2 regions of the Burkholderia humptydooensis genome follow, and region 1 is predicted to be linked to the other one. Evidence: riboswitches for the same ligand, from Rfam matches in the RefSeq annotation. Region 1 holds a riboswitch; the other holds the start of a gene.
What was found. Region 1 has a riboswitch for cobalamin ahead of AQ610_RS14270 (TonB-dependent receptor plug domain-containing protein). Riboswitches for the same ligand answer to the same signal wherever they lie in the genome.

Region 1 (7,126 bases):
CGAACGCATCGCAACTGTCGGCAAGGCCGTCTTCGTGCAGCGCGCCCGTCGCAGCGAGCGTCGCCGCGATCGACACGAGCGCCGCGACGCCCGGCGGCCACACGCGCGAGGCGGCGAGATGCACGGCCGCGGCGAGCGCGCCGACGCACACGCCGACGAGCGGAAAGTAACGCGCCGCATGCGCGAGATCGACGGCCGCGCCGCTGATCGCGCGCGGCACCGGCACGCGCGTGAAGTACCCGAGCGCGACGACGAAGTAGCGCAGTTCGGCGAGCGGATTCATCGCGCGTCACGCATCGCGGTTCGCGACGCCCGCCGACTCGAAGCTCGCCATCTCGTTGACGAACGCCGCCGCCGCGCGCACGAGCGGCAGCGCGAGCGCGGCGCCCGTGCCCTCGCCGAGACGCAGGTCGAGCGCGAGGAGCGGCTCGCCGCCGAAGTGCTCGAGCATGCGCCGATGCCCCGCTTCGTTCGACACGTGCGAGAACACGCAGTATTCGCGCACCGCGGGCGCGAGCGCGTCGGCGACGACGAGCGCCGAGGTCGCGATGAAGCCGTCGACGAGGATCGCCATCCGCGCGCGCGCCGCTTCGAGGAACGCGCCCGCGATCATCGCGATCTCGAAGCCGCCGAACGCGGCGAGCACGTCGAGCGGCTCGACCGCGTCCGCGTGCCGCTCGAGCGCGCGCCCGAGCACCGCGCGCTTGTGCGCGAGGCCCGCGTCGTCGAGGCCCGTGCCGCGGCCGACGCACGCGTCGATCGGCACGTTCAGCAGGCGGCTCATCACGCACGCGGCCGCCGACGTGTTCGCGATCCCCATCTCGCCGAAGCCGATCACGTTGGTGCCGAGCGCCGCGTGATGCCGCACGCGCGCGGCGCCCGCGGCGAGCGCGGCGAGCGCTTCGTCGCGCGACATCGCGCGCTCGTGCGCGAAGTTGCGCGTGCCGCGCGCGATCGCGGCGCCGACGAGCTGCGGCGATTCCGGCAACGGCGACGCGACGCCCGCATCGACGATCTCGAGCGTGAGGCCCGCGACGCCCGAGAACGCATTGATCGCCGCGCCGCCCGCGACGAAGTTCGCGACCATCTGCGCGGTCACCGCCTGCGGATACGGGCTCACGCCTTCGGCGGCGATCCCGTGATCGCCGGCGAACACGATCATCACGGGACGCGCGACGCTCGGCGCGGTCGTGCGCTGGATCATGCCGAGCTGCAGCGCGAGCGCTTCGATGCGGCCGAGGCTGCCGGGCGGCTTCGTCTTGTGATCGATGACACGCGCAAGCGTCGCACGCAGTTCGGCGTCGTCGAGCGGCTCGACGGTCGGCAGGGAGAAGGTGAAGGTCATCGGTTCGTCTCCTGGATGAAATGGGTCGCGCGATGCGCGTCGATCAGGCGCTGCGGGGACGATCATGCGCATCGGGCCACGCGGGCACGAGCGCCTCGCGGCCGTCGCGCTCGATCAGCACGAGCGGGTAGCCGAACGCGCGGCTCGCGCGCTCGGGCGTGAGCACGTCGCGCACCGGGCCCGCGTGCGCGCCGCCGCGGCCGTCGAGCAACAGCGCGTGCGTCGCGAAGCGGCGCGCGAGATTCAGGTCGTGGCACGAGAAGATCGCGGTGCGCTCGCCCGCTCGCAGCCAGCCGGCGAGCGCGACGAGACAGTCGATCTGGTGATGCAGATCGAGATGCGCGAGCGGCTCGTCGAGCAACAGCAGCGGCGCGTCCTGGCACAGCGCGGCCGCGAGCGCGACGCGTTGCCGCTCGCCGCCCGACAGCGACAGCACGTCGCGCGCGGCGAACGATTCGAGCCCGAGCGCCGCGAGCGCCGCGTGCGCGGCCGCGCGGTCATCGGGGCGCTCCCAGCCCCAGCCCGTCAGATGCGGGAAGCGGGCGAGCAGCACGGTATCGAACACGCTCGCGCTGAACGCATCGTGCAGCGCCTGCGCCATCAACGCGCGCCGCCGCGCGAGCGCTTCGGGCCGCCAGTCGGCGAGCGGCACGCCGTCCGCCTCGACGTGGCCCGCCGCCGGCTTCGCGAGCCCGGCGAGCGTCGTGATCAACGTCGTCTTGCCCGCGCCGTTCGGCCCGGCGACGCACCACAGCTCGCCCGGATAGAACGTATGCGTGAATTCGTCGAGCAGCGTGCGCGCGCCCGCCTTCAGCACGAGACGCAGCATGCCGTAGCGGGCCGAGCGCGGCGTCGGCGCGCCGTGCGTCGTCATCGCGCGGTCCTCCGCAGCAGCATCCACAGAAAAAGCGGCACGCCGATCAGCGCCGTCATCACGCCGACCGGCAACTGCGCGGGCGCGATCGCCGTGCGCGCGAGCAGGTCCGCGGCCATCACGCCCGCGCCGCCAGCGAGCATCGCGGCGGGCAGCAGCATCCGCTGATCGTTGCCGAACGCGAGCCGCAGCGCGTGCGGCACGACGAGCCCGACGAAGCCGATCGTGCCCGCCGTCGTGACGGCCGCGGCCGCCGCGAGCGACGCGATCAGATAGACGCGCAGCCGCAGCCGCGCGGCCGGCACGCCGAGCGCGGCGGCCGCCGCGTCGCCGCGCAGCAGCACGTTCAGTTGCGGCGCGACCGGCAGCGCGACGCACGCGGCCGCGGCGAGCGCCGCCAGCGCGAACCACGGCGACGCCGCGCCGCTCAGGTCGCCCGACAGCCAGAACAGGATGCCGCGCAGGCGCTCGTCGGGCGCGATCGCGAGCATCAGCGTGATGAGCGCGAACCAGCCGGCCGAGATCACGACGCCCGTGAGCAGCAACCGCGGCGACGCGTCGCGCGGCTCGCCGCGCCACAGCTCGCGGCGCGCGAGCCCGAGCACGAACGCGATCGATGCGAGCGCGCCGGCGAACGATGCGAAATCGACGATCCACCACGCGCCGCCCGCGATCATCGCGCCGAGCGCGAACGCGGCCGCGCCGCCCGACACGCCGAGCACGTAAGGCTCGGCGAGCGGATTGCGCAGCAGCACCTGCAGCAGCGCGCCGGCGAGCGCGAGGAGCGCGCCGCAGCCGAAGCCCGCGAGCGCGCGCGGCAGCCTGAGCGTGCGGACGATGTCGGCCGCGAGCGGATCGGCGCTGGCGCGATGGACGAGCGCCGCGAGCGCATCGACGGGCGTCATCGGCACGCTGCCGAGCGTGAGCGACGCGACGAACGTCGCGCACGCGACGAGCGCGAGCGCGGCCCAGATCGCGGCCGCGCGCGCCGCATGCATGCCGGCGCCGCGCGCATCGGACCTCATGCGCCCACCCGCGCGCGGCCGCGCGAACCGCGCCGACGGCGCGGCCGGCCGTCAGCGCTGCTGCCAGCCGAGCGTGACATAGGCGCCGCGGCGCGGCGTGTTGTAGGCATAGGCAAGCTCGTAGTCCTTGTCGAACAGATTGTCGAGGCGCGCGCTCACGTACCACGACTTCGTGATGTCGTAGCGTGCGGACAGATTGACGACGCCGTATCCGCCGAGATGATCGCCGAAATCGTCGCGCGCGCCGCTCACGAGCCATTCGCCGCCGACGCGCCAGCCGCCGAACGAGCGGTTCGCCGAGATCGCCGCGAAGCGCCGCGCGCGCCGGTTCAGATCCCGGCCGGCGGTTTCGTCGATCGGGTTCTGCAGCGTCGCGGCGACGCGCACGTCGGTCCTGCCGACGTGCCCCTGCCACGATCCCTCGACGCCCTGCACCTTCGCGCGGCCGACGTTCTGCGCGACATAGTACGGGCCGCTCGCGCCGGGACGATAGTCGATCAGGTTCGTGTAGCGCGTCTGGAACGCGGTGACGCGCACGACGCCCACCGCATCCGACGCATACTGCACGGCCGCCTCGACCGAATGGCTGCGCTCGGGCCGAATCGACCGGTTGCCCGCGTTCGGATAGTACAGATCGTTGAAGCTCGGCGCGCGAAACGCGCTCGAATAGCTCGCCGACACCTTCCAGCGCTCGGTGACGTCGAGCCCGTAGCCGAGATAGTAGCTGTTCGCGCCGCCGAAATCGGAGTACTGGTCGCGGCGCACGTTCGCCTGGAACTGGCTGCCGCCGAGGCGGCCGGTGTAGCCGAGCCAGCCGGAATTCACGTGGCGCTCGGGCGCCGAATACCTGTTCGATTCGAACGACTGGTCGAGCCGCTCGTACCCCGCCTGGATCTTGTGGCCGCGCGCGATCGCGAAGTCGTTCTGCCACGTGTACTGGCGGTCGTCGGTATTGAAGTGATCGGTGTACGCGCCGTTCAGCGCCGACTGGTTGCGATCCTTGCCGCTCGACACGTTCACACGCGTCGTCCACCAGTCGGCGAGCTTGCCGTTCGCGAACGCGGACAGTTGCTGGACGCGGCTGTACAGGTCGTTCAGATCGGTCGGCGAGCCGTAGGCGTCGTCGTAGCTGTTGCGGCCGTTCGCCTGGAAGTATGTGACGCCCGCGTCCCATTTGTCGCTGAACCGGTGCCGAAGCGATGCGGAGGCGCTCTCGTTCAGATAGCCGTTCGCGTTCGGATTCGCCTGCGGCTTGCGCGCGGGATCGAGCGCCGAGAAGCCGTCGGTCTTCAGCCGCGCGAGCGACACGCTGAACGTCGTCTTGCCGTCCTCGTCGAGCCGGCCCGACGCGCCCGCGCTTTGCGTCTGCGTGTGATAGCTGCCGTAGCCCGCGGAGAAATCGAAGCGCGGCGGATGATCGCCGCCGTTCTTCGTGAACACCTGCACGACGCCGCCGATCGCGCCGGACCCGTACAGCGACGACACGTTGCCGTTCACCACTTCGACGCGATCGATCTGATCGAGCGGCAACTGACTGATCTGCGACTGGCCGAGACTCGCCGAATCGACGCGCGCGCCGTCGATCAGCACGAGCGATTGCGTCGGCTGCGCGCCGCGCAGGAAAAGGCTCGCGCTCGCGCCCGGCCCGCCGTTGCGCACGATCTGCGCGCCGGGCGCGAGCGCGAGCAGGCCGGGCAGATCGGTCGCGCCGCTGTCGGCGATGTCCTGCGCATCGAAGAGCGTCGTCTGCGGGATCGCATCGGCGAGCTTCTGCGGCCCGCGTTGCGCGGTGACGATGATCGGCGCGAGCGGCTCGGCGGATGTCGAGGATGTCGAGCGCGTCGGCGCGGCCGAAGACGCACTGGAGGCGGCGGATGCCGACGCATCGCCTTGCGCGAGCGCGATGCAAGGCAGTCCGGACAGAGCGGCGAGCGCTGCGCGGACGAGAGGGGTTCGCATGAACGAAGATCCTGTTGAGTCACTGCGGCGCCCGCTTCCCCGCAGGCTCCGCATCACGGAGACGGGCACGCCCGTCTCCCCGCCTCGGCCGGTATCCGGGCTCGCGACATCACCGCCTCGCCTTCCCGCGCAATGCGCAGTGGCACGTCGCCGGCGGCCGTGCCGACGCATCAAGAGTGCGGCTTGCATCGAAACCGATGCGATCGCTTACCGTTGCGGGGGCAGCGCAGGTTGGCTCGGTCCCGGCGGACGTCGCGCCCTGCTTCCCGTTTAACCGCGCGCGAAGCGCGCGAGCACCGAGGCGGCGCCAGTTTAGGAGTGCGCGCGCCGCAGCGTCAAGGCGCCGCGCCGACGCGGCGCAAGAAACGTCGCGCCGTCTATCGGCGAGACGATCGGCATCAACGAACGACGAAGATATTTCGCGGCGAGAAGCGGGGGTGTTACGTCTAGAAACGTTACAGATATCGGAAACTCGCCTATTCCGCGCTAAAATGCTGGGTCTTTAGAGGACGCAGCACATGCTCAACGAACTCGAAACCCTATCTCAAAACATCGGCCGCCTGATCGCGCTGAATCAACGCCATCAAACGGAACGGCTCGCGCTCGAGGAGCAGGTCGCGCAATTGCGCAGTGAAGCGCAGACGCTGCACGCGGAACTCGAGCAGTTGCGCGACGAGCGCAACGCACTCGCGGCCGAGCGCGACACGCTGTCGGCGAAAATCGACGACGCGCAAGTGAAGCTCAACGCGATCCTCGAGAAACTGCCGCGCACGAAAAGCGTGCCGGATGCGGAAAACCAGCTCGACCTGCTCGCACCGCAGGCGAACGACGAAGGCGAAAGTGCGACGGGCCACGGAGAACATGCATGAGCACGAAGCAGATCGAAGTATCGATTCTCGGCCAGTCGTATCGTCTCGCCTGCTCGGCCGAAACCGAGGCGGCGCTTCTCGAGGCGGTCGCGCGTGTCGACGCGGAAATGTCGAAGATCCGCGCGAACAGTTCGGTGCGCGGCACGGATCGCATCGCGGTGATGGCCGCGCTGTCGCTCGCGTCGGAGTTGCTCAGGCTGCAACAGAGCGTGCGTCACGGCGAGGCGTTCCCTGCGGAAGAAATCCGGCGTACAATGCGCCAAATGAATGAACAACTCGGTGCGGTGCTCGCACAGCACGAGGTGCAGTAAACAAGTTTCACCGGGTTCGGCCAATGCTTGATCTATCGCGTTCAAGCCGCTGAATCCAAAGGTGATTCGAACAGTCAAGTCAGCTTCCCTGCCTGGTTCGCCAAGGTCATATATTCCTTGAACCAATGCCATGTGCACGGTTGCGGAAATTTGTAGCACGGGCGCGCGCGTCACTCTGTCTGATGTACCCGAAGTGCTGCTAACTGCGACCAATTCTGAACCTCAGGTTCAGGATGCCGGCCTAGCGGCTAAGGCGGGGGCCTATTCGACGGCATCGGGCAAGTCCCGATGCCGTTTCCTTTTGTGCAGCCTTTTCATTGCGTCGAGTCATTGCGATCCATGCGCTACTGGCTGATGAAATCCGAACCGAACGAGGCGAGCATCGACGACCTCGCCGCCGCCCCCGACCAGACCTTGCCGTGGACCGGCGTGCGCAACTATCAGGCGCGCAACTTCATGCGCGACATGATGCAGATCGGCGACGGCGTGCTGTTCTATCATTCGAGCTGCCCCGAGCCCGGCATCGCGGGGCTCGCGCAAGTCTCGTCGACGCCCTACCCCGATCCGACGCAGTTCGATTCGCAAAGTCCGTACCACGATCCGAAGTCGACGCGAGAATCGCCGCGCTGGGTGCTCGTTGACGTGCGCTTCGTCAGGAAGTCGCCGCTCGTTCCCCTCGCCGCATTGCGCGGGCACGACGCGCTCGCGAACATGCGCGTGCTCGCGAAAGGCAACCGGCTGTC
Region 2 (7,126 bases), 1.0 Mb from region 1:
GAAAACCGCAGGTCGCGGACGACGTCGACCATGCCGCACGCGTGGATCACGCGCACCGCGAGTTTTTCGAGGTCGGGCGGCACGCCCGTCAGATCGGCTTCCGCGCGGATCGTCGCGAACGATTCGCGATAGATCGCGCCGCCGTCGCGAAGGTAGTCAAGCATCGAGGTCATCCTGAGTGGGCCGTGCGCCGAGCGCGAGCGCGGCGGCGGCCTGGTCGATCGTCAATTGGCGCGCGATGGCGCGGCCGAAGCCCGTCGCGCCGTCGCGCCGATAGAGGTCGTAGCGGCCCGCCGCGCTCGCGACGAGCGTGTGCGCGGCCGCATGCGGCAACGCGCACGAGCGCGCGCAGCCCGTGACGTGCACGTCGACGGGGGCGGCGAGGCGCGCGGCGAGCGCGAGCGCGTCGGCTTTCGTGTCGGCGGGCGCGCGCGCGCAGCCTGCCGAGCCCGCGCACGCGACGACGTGCGCGAGCGGAGCGGCCGCGTCGCACACGAAGCCGAGCGCGGCGAGGCGCGCGAGCGCGTCGGGCGCGGCCGCGCGCGCGACGGCGGGCAGCATCACGCCTTGCCACGGCGTGATGCGCAGCGTGCCGTCGCCGTGCGTGTCGGCAAGCGCCGCGAGCGCCGCGAGCGCGTTCGCGTCGAGCCGGCCGAGCGGCGGCTGCGCGCCGACGACGCAGCGCGCCGGGTCCCGTTCGGGCTGGATGCCGAAACGCAGCGCCGTGTCGACGCGCGCGCGCCGCCAGCCGGCGAGATCCGCGCGGCGCCGCAGCGCGAACGGCGGCTTCGATTCGGACAGCTTCGATTCGGCATGCGAAAGGAACGCGTCGGGCGCGCACGTCGCGAGCAGGTCGCGCATGCGCGTCGCGCCCGGCGGCGCGAGCTCGACGAAGCTCGTCACGAGCGCGCGCACGCACTCGACCGCGTGCGCCGGCGCGATGGCCGCGAGCGCGCCGGTAAACGTTGCGCCCGGTGCGACGCGCTCGCCGTCGACGGGCGGGCAGCCGGCGAGCCCGACCGCGAGCAGCATGTCCCCGCGCGCGTCGCGCAGCGCGGACAGCCAGATGTCGTGCGGGTGGTCGAGCGCGGCGAGCCGTTCGCCGCCGTCGAGCAGCACCGAGAATTTCGGCGACAGCGCGGCGCAGCGCGGCTCGGTCTGCAGCATCGCGAGGAGGCGGGCGGCGAGCGCGGCGCTGTCGACGAGCGCATCGGGGTCGCGCCCGGCCGTCGGGCTCAGCATCACGTTGCGCACGTCGTCGCGCGCGGCGACGCATGTGTCGGGCGGCGCCGCGGGCAGGCCGTCCGTCAGCGGCCCGAGCCCCGCGTCGATCAGCGCGCGGCTCACGCAAGCCTCGCTGCCGGCCCGCACGCCGCGCAATTGCAGGTTCGCGCGATTGGTCGCCTCGATCACGCCCGAGCCGAACGCGCGCGCGACGGCCGCCACCGCGCGCGCCTGCGCGGCGGCAAGCGCGCCGCCCGGCAGCTTGATCCGGCACAGGCCGCCGTCGCGCGCGGCGACGATGCGCACGAGTCCCGGACACGCGCTCGCGGCGCGCGCGGCGTCGGATGAAAAAACAGCGGTGCAAGGATTCAACAGCGCTCCGGATCAAGCGTCGCGCGGCGGCCCGAGGCGGCCGTTCCCGCGCGGCAAGCGCGCGAGCGGCGGGCTACGGCATCGGTACACCCCGCCCGATGAAGGCTGGCACGAACGAAACGTCCCGGCAGGTCTCCTGGCTGGCAGGTCGTCATCCGCAGCGGGCCTTCCCGGCGGCCGCGAAAAGGGCGGCCTGGCCAGTGGCGTGGATCGGATGCGGACTCGCTGCTCACAGTTGCGGGGGCAGCCGCAGCGGCGCGGCGCGCCCTGCGTTCCCTCTTGGGCCCCGTGGGGCGCCGGTCGACGGACGCTGTATTATGCCTTTTTTCGCGACGCCCGAGCGCGCGATGCGCGAGGCGGGCGACGCTTTCAGGATCGACAGGAACACGATGGAGCACGACGGATGAGCGCGTGGCTGACGGTGGTGGGCATCGGCGACGACGGATACGCGGGGCTCGGCAGGCCGGCGCGGCGCGCGCTCGCCGACGCGGCGGTGGTGATGGGCGGCGAGCGGCATCTCGCGATGCTGCCGGCGCGGCACGGCGCCGAGCGCGCGCCGTGGCCGAAGCCGTTCGATCTCGCGCCGCTCTTCGCGCGGGCTCCGGCGCGCGTGTGCGTGCTTGCGAGCGGCGATCCGATGCTGTTCGGCGTCGGCGCGACGCTCGCGCGCACGCTCGCGCCGCACGAGTGGCGCGTGCTGCCCGCGCCGTCGTCGCTGTCGCTCGCGGCCGCGCGCACCGGCTGGGCGCTGCAGGATGTCGACACGGTGTCGCTCGTCGGCCGGCCGCTCGCGTCTTTGCATCGGCATCTGTATCCGGGCCGGCGGCTGTTCGTGCTGAGCGCGGACGGCGCGACGCCCGCCGCGATGGCCGGCGCGCTCGCCGCGCGCGGCTTCGGGCCGAGCGCGATGACAGTGTTCGAGCATCTCGGCGGCCCGCTCGAACGGCGCATCGACGCGCGCGCCGACGCGTGGGGTGATGCGCGGGCGGCCGCGCTCAACGTCGTCGCGATCGAATGCCGCGCGTGCGGCGCCGCGCCGCGCCTGGCGCTCACGCCCGGCTTGCCGGACGACGCGTACCGCCACGACGGCCAACTGACGAAGCGCGATCTGCGCGCGCTCGCGCTCGCGCGGCTCGCGCCCGCGCCGGGCGAATTGCTGTGGGACGTCGGCGCGGGCTCCGGGTCGATCGGCATCGAATGGATGCGCGCGCATCCGAGCTGCCGGACGATCGCGATCGAAGCGCATCCGGACCGGCAGCGCTTCATCGAGCACAACCGCGACGCGCTCGGCGTGCCGGCGCTCGAACTCGTCGCCGGCCGCGCGCCCGACGCGCTCGCGGGCCTTGCCGCCCCAGACGCGGTGTTCGTCGGCGGCGGCGTGAGCCGCGACGGCGTGCTCGACGCGTGCTGGGGGGGCCTGAAGCCGGGCGGCCGCTTCGTCGCGCATGCGGTGACGCTGCAGGGCGAGGCGGCGCTCGTCGCATGGCGCGAGCGGCACGGCGGCACGCTCGCGCGCGTGTCGGTCGCGCACGCGCAGCCGCTCGGCGGCTTCGACGCCTGGCGGCAGGCGCTGCCCGTCACGCTGTACGACGCGCGCAAGCCGCGCGGCGCGCAGCCGGAGCACGGATGATGCGCGACGAAACCCCCGAGCAGCCGCGGCCGCTGCGCTTCGGCTACACGACGGGCAGTTGCGCGACCGCGACGTCGCTCGCGGCCGCGCGCCTGCTGCTGACGGGCCGCGCGAGCGACATGGCCGACATCGTGCTGCCGAAGGGGCAGCACGTCGCGATGCGTCTCGCGTTCTGCCGCGCGACGGACGCCGGCGGCGCGGAGGCGGGCACGATCAAGGACGCGGGCGACGACCCGGACGTGACGCACGGCGCGCTCGTGTTCGCGCGCGTGCGGCTCGTTCACGAGCCGGGCGTGCGCTTTCGCGCGGGGCCGGGCGTCGGCACGGTCACGCGCGCGGGGCTCGCGATTCCCGTCGGCGAACCCGCGATCAACCCGGTGCCGCGCCGGATGATGAGCGAGCATCTCGCGGCGCTCGCGGCCGAGCACGGCTATGCGGGCGGCTTCGACGTCGCGATCGGCGTCGAGAACGGCGAGGCGCTCGCGCAGAAGACGATGAATCCGCGCCTCGGCATCGTCGGCGGATTGTCGATCCTCGGCACGACGGGCATCGTGCGGCCGTTCTCGTGCTCCGCGTATATCGCGTCGATTCACCAGGGCATCGACGTCGCGCGCGCGAACGGCGTCACGCACATCGCCGCGTGCACGGGCAATGCGAGCGAGGACGCGGTGCGCGCGCGCTACGGCCTGCCCGACATCGCACTGATCGAGATGGGCGACTTCGCGGGCGCGGTGCTCAAGTACCTGCGCCGCGCGAGCGTCGCGCGGCTCACGCTGTGCGGCGGCTTCGGCAAGCTGAGCAAGCTCGCGGCGGGCCATCTCGATCTGCACAGCCGCCATTCGAGCATCGACTTGCCGCTGCTTGCCCAATGGGCGGGCGAAGCGGGCGCGAGCACGGTGCTGCAGCACGAGATCCGCGCGGCGAACACGAGCCAGCAGGCGTTGGCGCTCGCGCTCGCGCATCACGTGCCGCTCGGCGACGTCGTCTGCGCGCACGCGCGCCGCGTCGCGCGCGACATCGTGCCGGACGAGGTCGACGTCGAGGCGCTCGCGATCGACCGCGAGGGCCGCATCGTCGGCGTCGCGCGATGAGCGCGCGCCGCGTGTTGCTGCTCGGCGGCACGGGTGACGCGCTGCGCGTCGCGCGCACGCTCGCGCCGCACGACGTGTACAGCCTCGCCGGCCTCGGCAAGGTGCCCGACGATCTCGCGTGCGACGTGCGAGTCGGCGGCTTCGGCGGCGCCGACGGGCTCGCGCGCCATCTGCGCGAGCACGCGGTCGCGCTCGTTATCGACGCGACCCATCCGTTCGCCGCGCGGATCAGCGCGAACGCGGCCGCCGCGTGCCGCGCGGCGGGCGTGCCGTATTGGGCGCTGCGCCGCGCGCCGTGGCGGCCGCGGCCGGGCGACGACTGGCGCGGCGTCGCGGACTGGGCGGGCGTTCTCGCCGCGATCGCGCCGTTCGCGCGGCCGCTTTTCACGCTCGGGCGCGAGCCGCTCGCGCATCTCGACGACATTGCGCCGCATCAGCACTGGCTCGTGCGCTGCCTCGACGCGCACGCAGGCAACGCGCGCGCGCACGTGCTCGCCGCGCGCGGGCCGTTCTCGGTCGAAGGCGAGCGCGCGCTCTTCGCGACGGCTGCAATCGACGTCGTCGTCAGCAAGAACAGCGGCGGCGCGGCGACGGAGGCGAAGCTCGACGTCGCGCGCGAGCGGCGCTTGCCGGTTGTGATGGTCGAGCGGCCGGCGCTGCCGGATGCGGATCGCGAATTCGGCGATATCGCGGCGCTCGTCGACGCGCTGCGCGCGTTTCGTGCGGTTCGTGCGTTTCGTCCGTTTCGCGCCTTTCGCACGCCGTGACGGGCCGCGCGCGAGCGCGCGTCGGCGAATCCTCGAATCGAATCATCGAACGAATGACGGAGTATTTTGAATGACGGTGTACTTCATCGGCGCGGGTCCGGGCGACCCCGAGCTGATCACGGTGAAGGGCCAGCGCCTCGTGCGCAGTTGCCCGGTGATCCTGTACGCGGGCTCGCTCGTGCCGGCCGCGGTGCTCGGCGGGCATCGCGCCGAACTCGTCGTGAACACGGCGGAGCTCGATCTCGACGCAATCGTCGCGCTGCTCGCGCAGGCGCACGGAAAAGGGCAGGACGTCGCGCGCGTGCATTCCGGCGATCCTTCGCTGTACGGCGCGATCGGCGAGCAGATCCGCCGGCTCGCCGCGCTCGGGATTCCTTACGAGATCGTGCCGGGCGTGACAGCGGCGGCCGCGTGCGCGGCGGCGCTCGGCGTCGAGCTGACGCTGCCGGGCGTCGCGCAGACCGTGATCCTCACGCGCTACGCGGGCAAGACGGCGATGCCCGAAGGCGAATCGCTCGCGAGCCTCGCCGCGCACCGCGCGACGCTCGCGATCCATCTCGGCGTGCGGCATCTCGCGCGGATCGTCGACGACGTGCTGCCGCACTACGGCGCCGATTGCCCGATCGCCGTGATCTATCGAGCGAGCTGGCCGGACGAGGCGCGCGTGACGGGCACGCTCGCCGATATCGTCGGCAAGGTCGCGGGCGCGCGGATCGAGCGCACCGCGCTGATCCTGATCGGGCGCGTGCTCGACGCCGAGGGCTTCGACGAATCGACGCTCTACGCGAAGGCGTGAAGGCCGGGGCGCGTGGCGCGGATGCGCGGTCGGATCGTCAATACGGCTTCGCCGCGGGCATCACGACGTGGGCCGGCTCGCTCTCGTTCCAAAGACGATCGAGCGCCGTGACCGCGTAGCGGTAGCCGCGATCCGCGCGCGCGGTGATGTCGACGAATTCGGTTCCCCGAACCGTTGCGAGCAGATGGCGTGCATCGTGGTTGCCGCACATGTCCTGCCGCCCAAGCTCGTGACGATAGACCGCGTATGACGCCGTCGCCTTCGAGCGCGGCTTCCATCGCAGCCGCACGCCGTCGGGCGGGCGTTGCGCGCGCAGGTCCTTCACGGGCGGCGGCGCCGCTCCGTCGAGCGCGGGCATCGCCGGCACGAGCGCCGGCCGCGAATACCAGGTGCGATTGACGAGCGTCGTCGCGCCGAGCCGGTCCGCGCGCACGTCCTTCGCGGAGAAGTAGACGTCGCCCTTCACCTCGGGCGCCGTGCGATTGAACGCCAGGTGGTTGCTCAACTCGGCCGGATCGGACCAGCCCGGCGATTGATTCGACGTGCCGACCTTGTACGCCGCCTGCCCGATATACAGGTGCACGTCGCGGCCGCGCGCCTCGTTCGCCCACCACGACACGACCTTGTCATAGTCGGCAGGCGCGAAGCCGCGCGCCCAGTACGCCTGCGGCACGACGTAGTCGATCCAGCGCTCGCGCAGCCAGCGGCGCGTGTCCGCGTACAGATCGTCGTAGGTCTGCACCGAAGCCGACGTCTGCGAGCCCTGCGGATCGGTGGCCGCGTTGCGCCAGACCGCGAACGGCGAGATCCCGAACTTCACCCACGGCTTCGCGGCCTTGATGCGCCGCGCGAGCGACTCGACGAGACGATCGACGTTGTCGCGCCGCCAGTCGGCGTGCGTCGCGAAGCCCGCGCCGTATTGCGCGTATGCCGACGCATCGTCGAACGCCGCGCCCGCGACCGGGTACGGATAGAAGTAATCGTCGAGATGCACGGCGTCGATGTCGTAGCGGCCGACCGCGTCCATGATCGCATCGACGACGAACGCGCGCGCGGCCGGCACGCCCGGGTTGTAATACAGCTTGCCGCCGTAGCGGACGATCCAGTCCGGATGCAGGCGCGCCGGATGCGTGGCGGCGAGCGCGTCGATCCGGTCGTCCATCGCGACGCGATACGGATTGAACCACGCGTGCAGTTCGAGATTGCGCCGATGCGCCTCGGCGACGGCGAACGCGAGCGGATCGTA

Region 2: linked by a shared signal. The riboswitch ahead of cobG (precorrin-3B synthase) and the one ahead of AQ610_RS14270 (TonB-dependent receptor plug domain-containing protein) in region 1 are both predicted to bind cobalamin.

Annotation. Positions count from the first base shown of each region.
Region 1 is NZ_CP013380.1:3,196,164-3,203,289, forward strand. It holds gene AQ610_RS14250 (adenosylcobinamide-GDP ribazoletransferase) at 1-283, opposite strand, end outside; gene cobT (nicotinate-nucleotide--dimethylbenzimidazole phosphoribosyltransferase) at 290-1,345, opposite strand; gene AQ610_RS14260 (ABC transporter ATP-binding protein) at 1,389-2,219, opposite strand; gene AQ610_RS14265 (FecCD family ABC transporter permease) at 2,216-3,217, opposite strand; gene AQ610_RS14270 (TonB-dependent receptor plug domain-containing protein) at 3,296-5,203, opposite strand; cobalamin riboswitch at 5,273-5,519, opposite strand; gene AQ610_RS14275 (hypothetical protein) at 5,722-6,072, shown strand; gene AQ610_RS14280 (cell division protein ZapA) at 6,069-6,383, shown strand; RNA gene ssrS (6S RNA) at 6,466-6,647, shown strand; gene AQ610_RS14290 (EVE domain-containing protein) at 6,723-7,126, shown strand, end outside.
Region 2 is NZ_CP013380.1:2,178,152-2,185,277, reverse strand. It holds gene AQ610_RS09915 (precorrin-8X methylmutase) at 1-164, opposite strand, end outside; gene cobG (precorrin-3B synthase) at 157-1,596, opposite strand; cobalamin riboswitch at 1,706-1,914, opposite strand; gene AQ610_RS09905 (bifunctional cobalt-precorrin-7 (C(5))-methyltransferase/cobalt-precorrin-6B (C(15))-methyltransferase) at 2,000-3,226, shown strand; gene AQ610_RS09900 (cobalt-precorrin-5B (C(1))-methyltransferase) at 3,223-4,317, shown strand; gene AQ610_RS09895 (cobalt-precorrin-6A reductase) at 4,314-5,084, shown strand; gene cobM (precorrin-4 C(11)-methyltransferase) at 5,155-5,880, shown strand; gene AQ610_RS09885 (glycoside hydrolase family 10-like protein) at 5,918-7,126, opposite strand, start outside.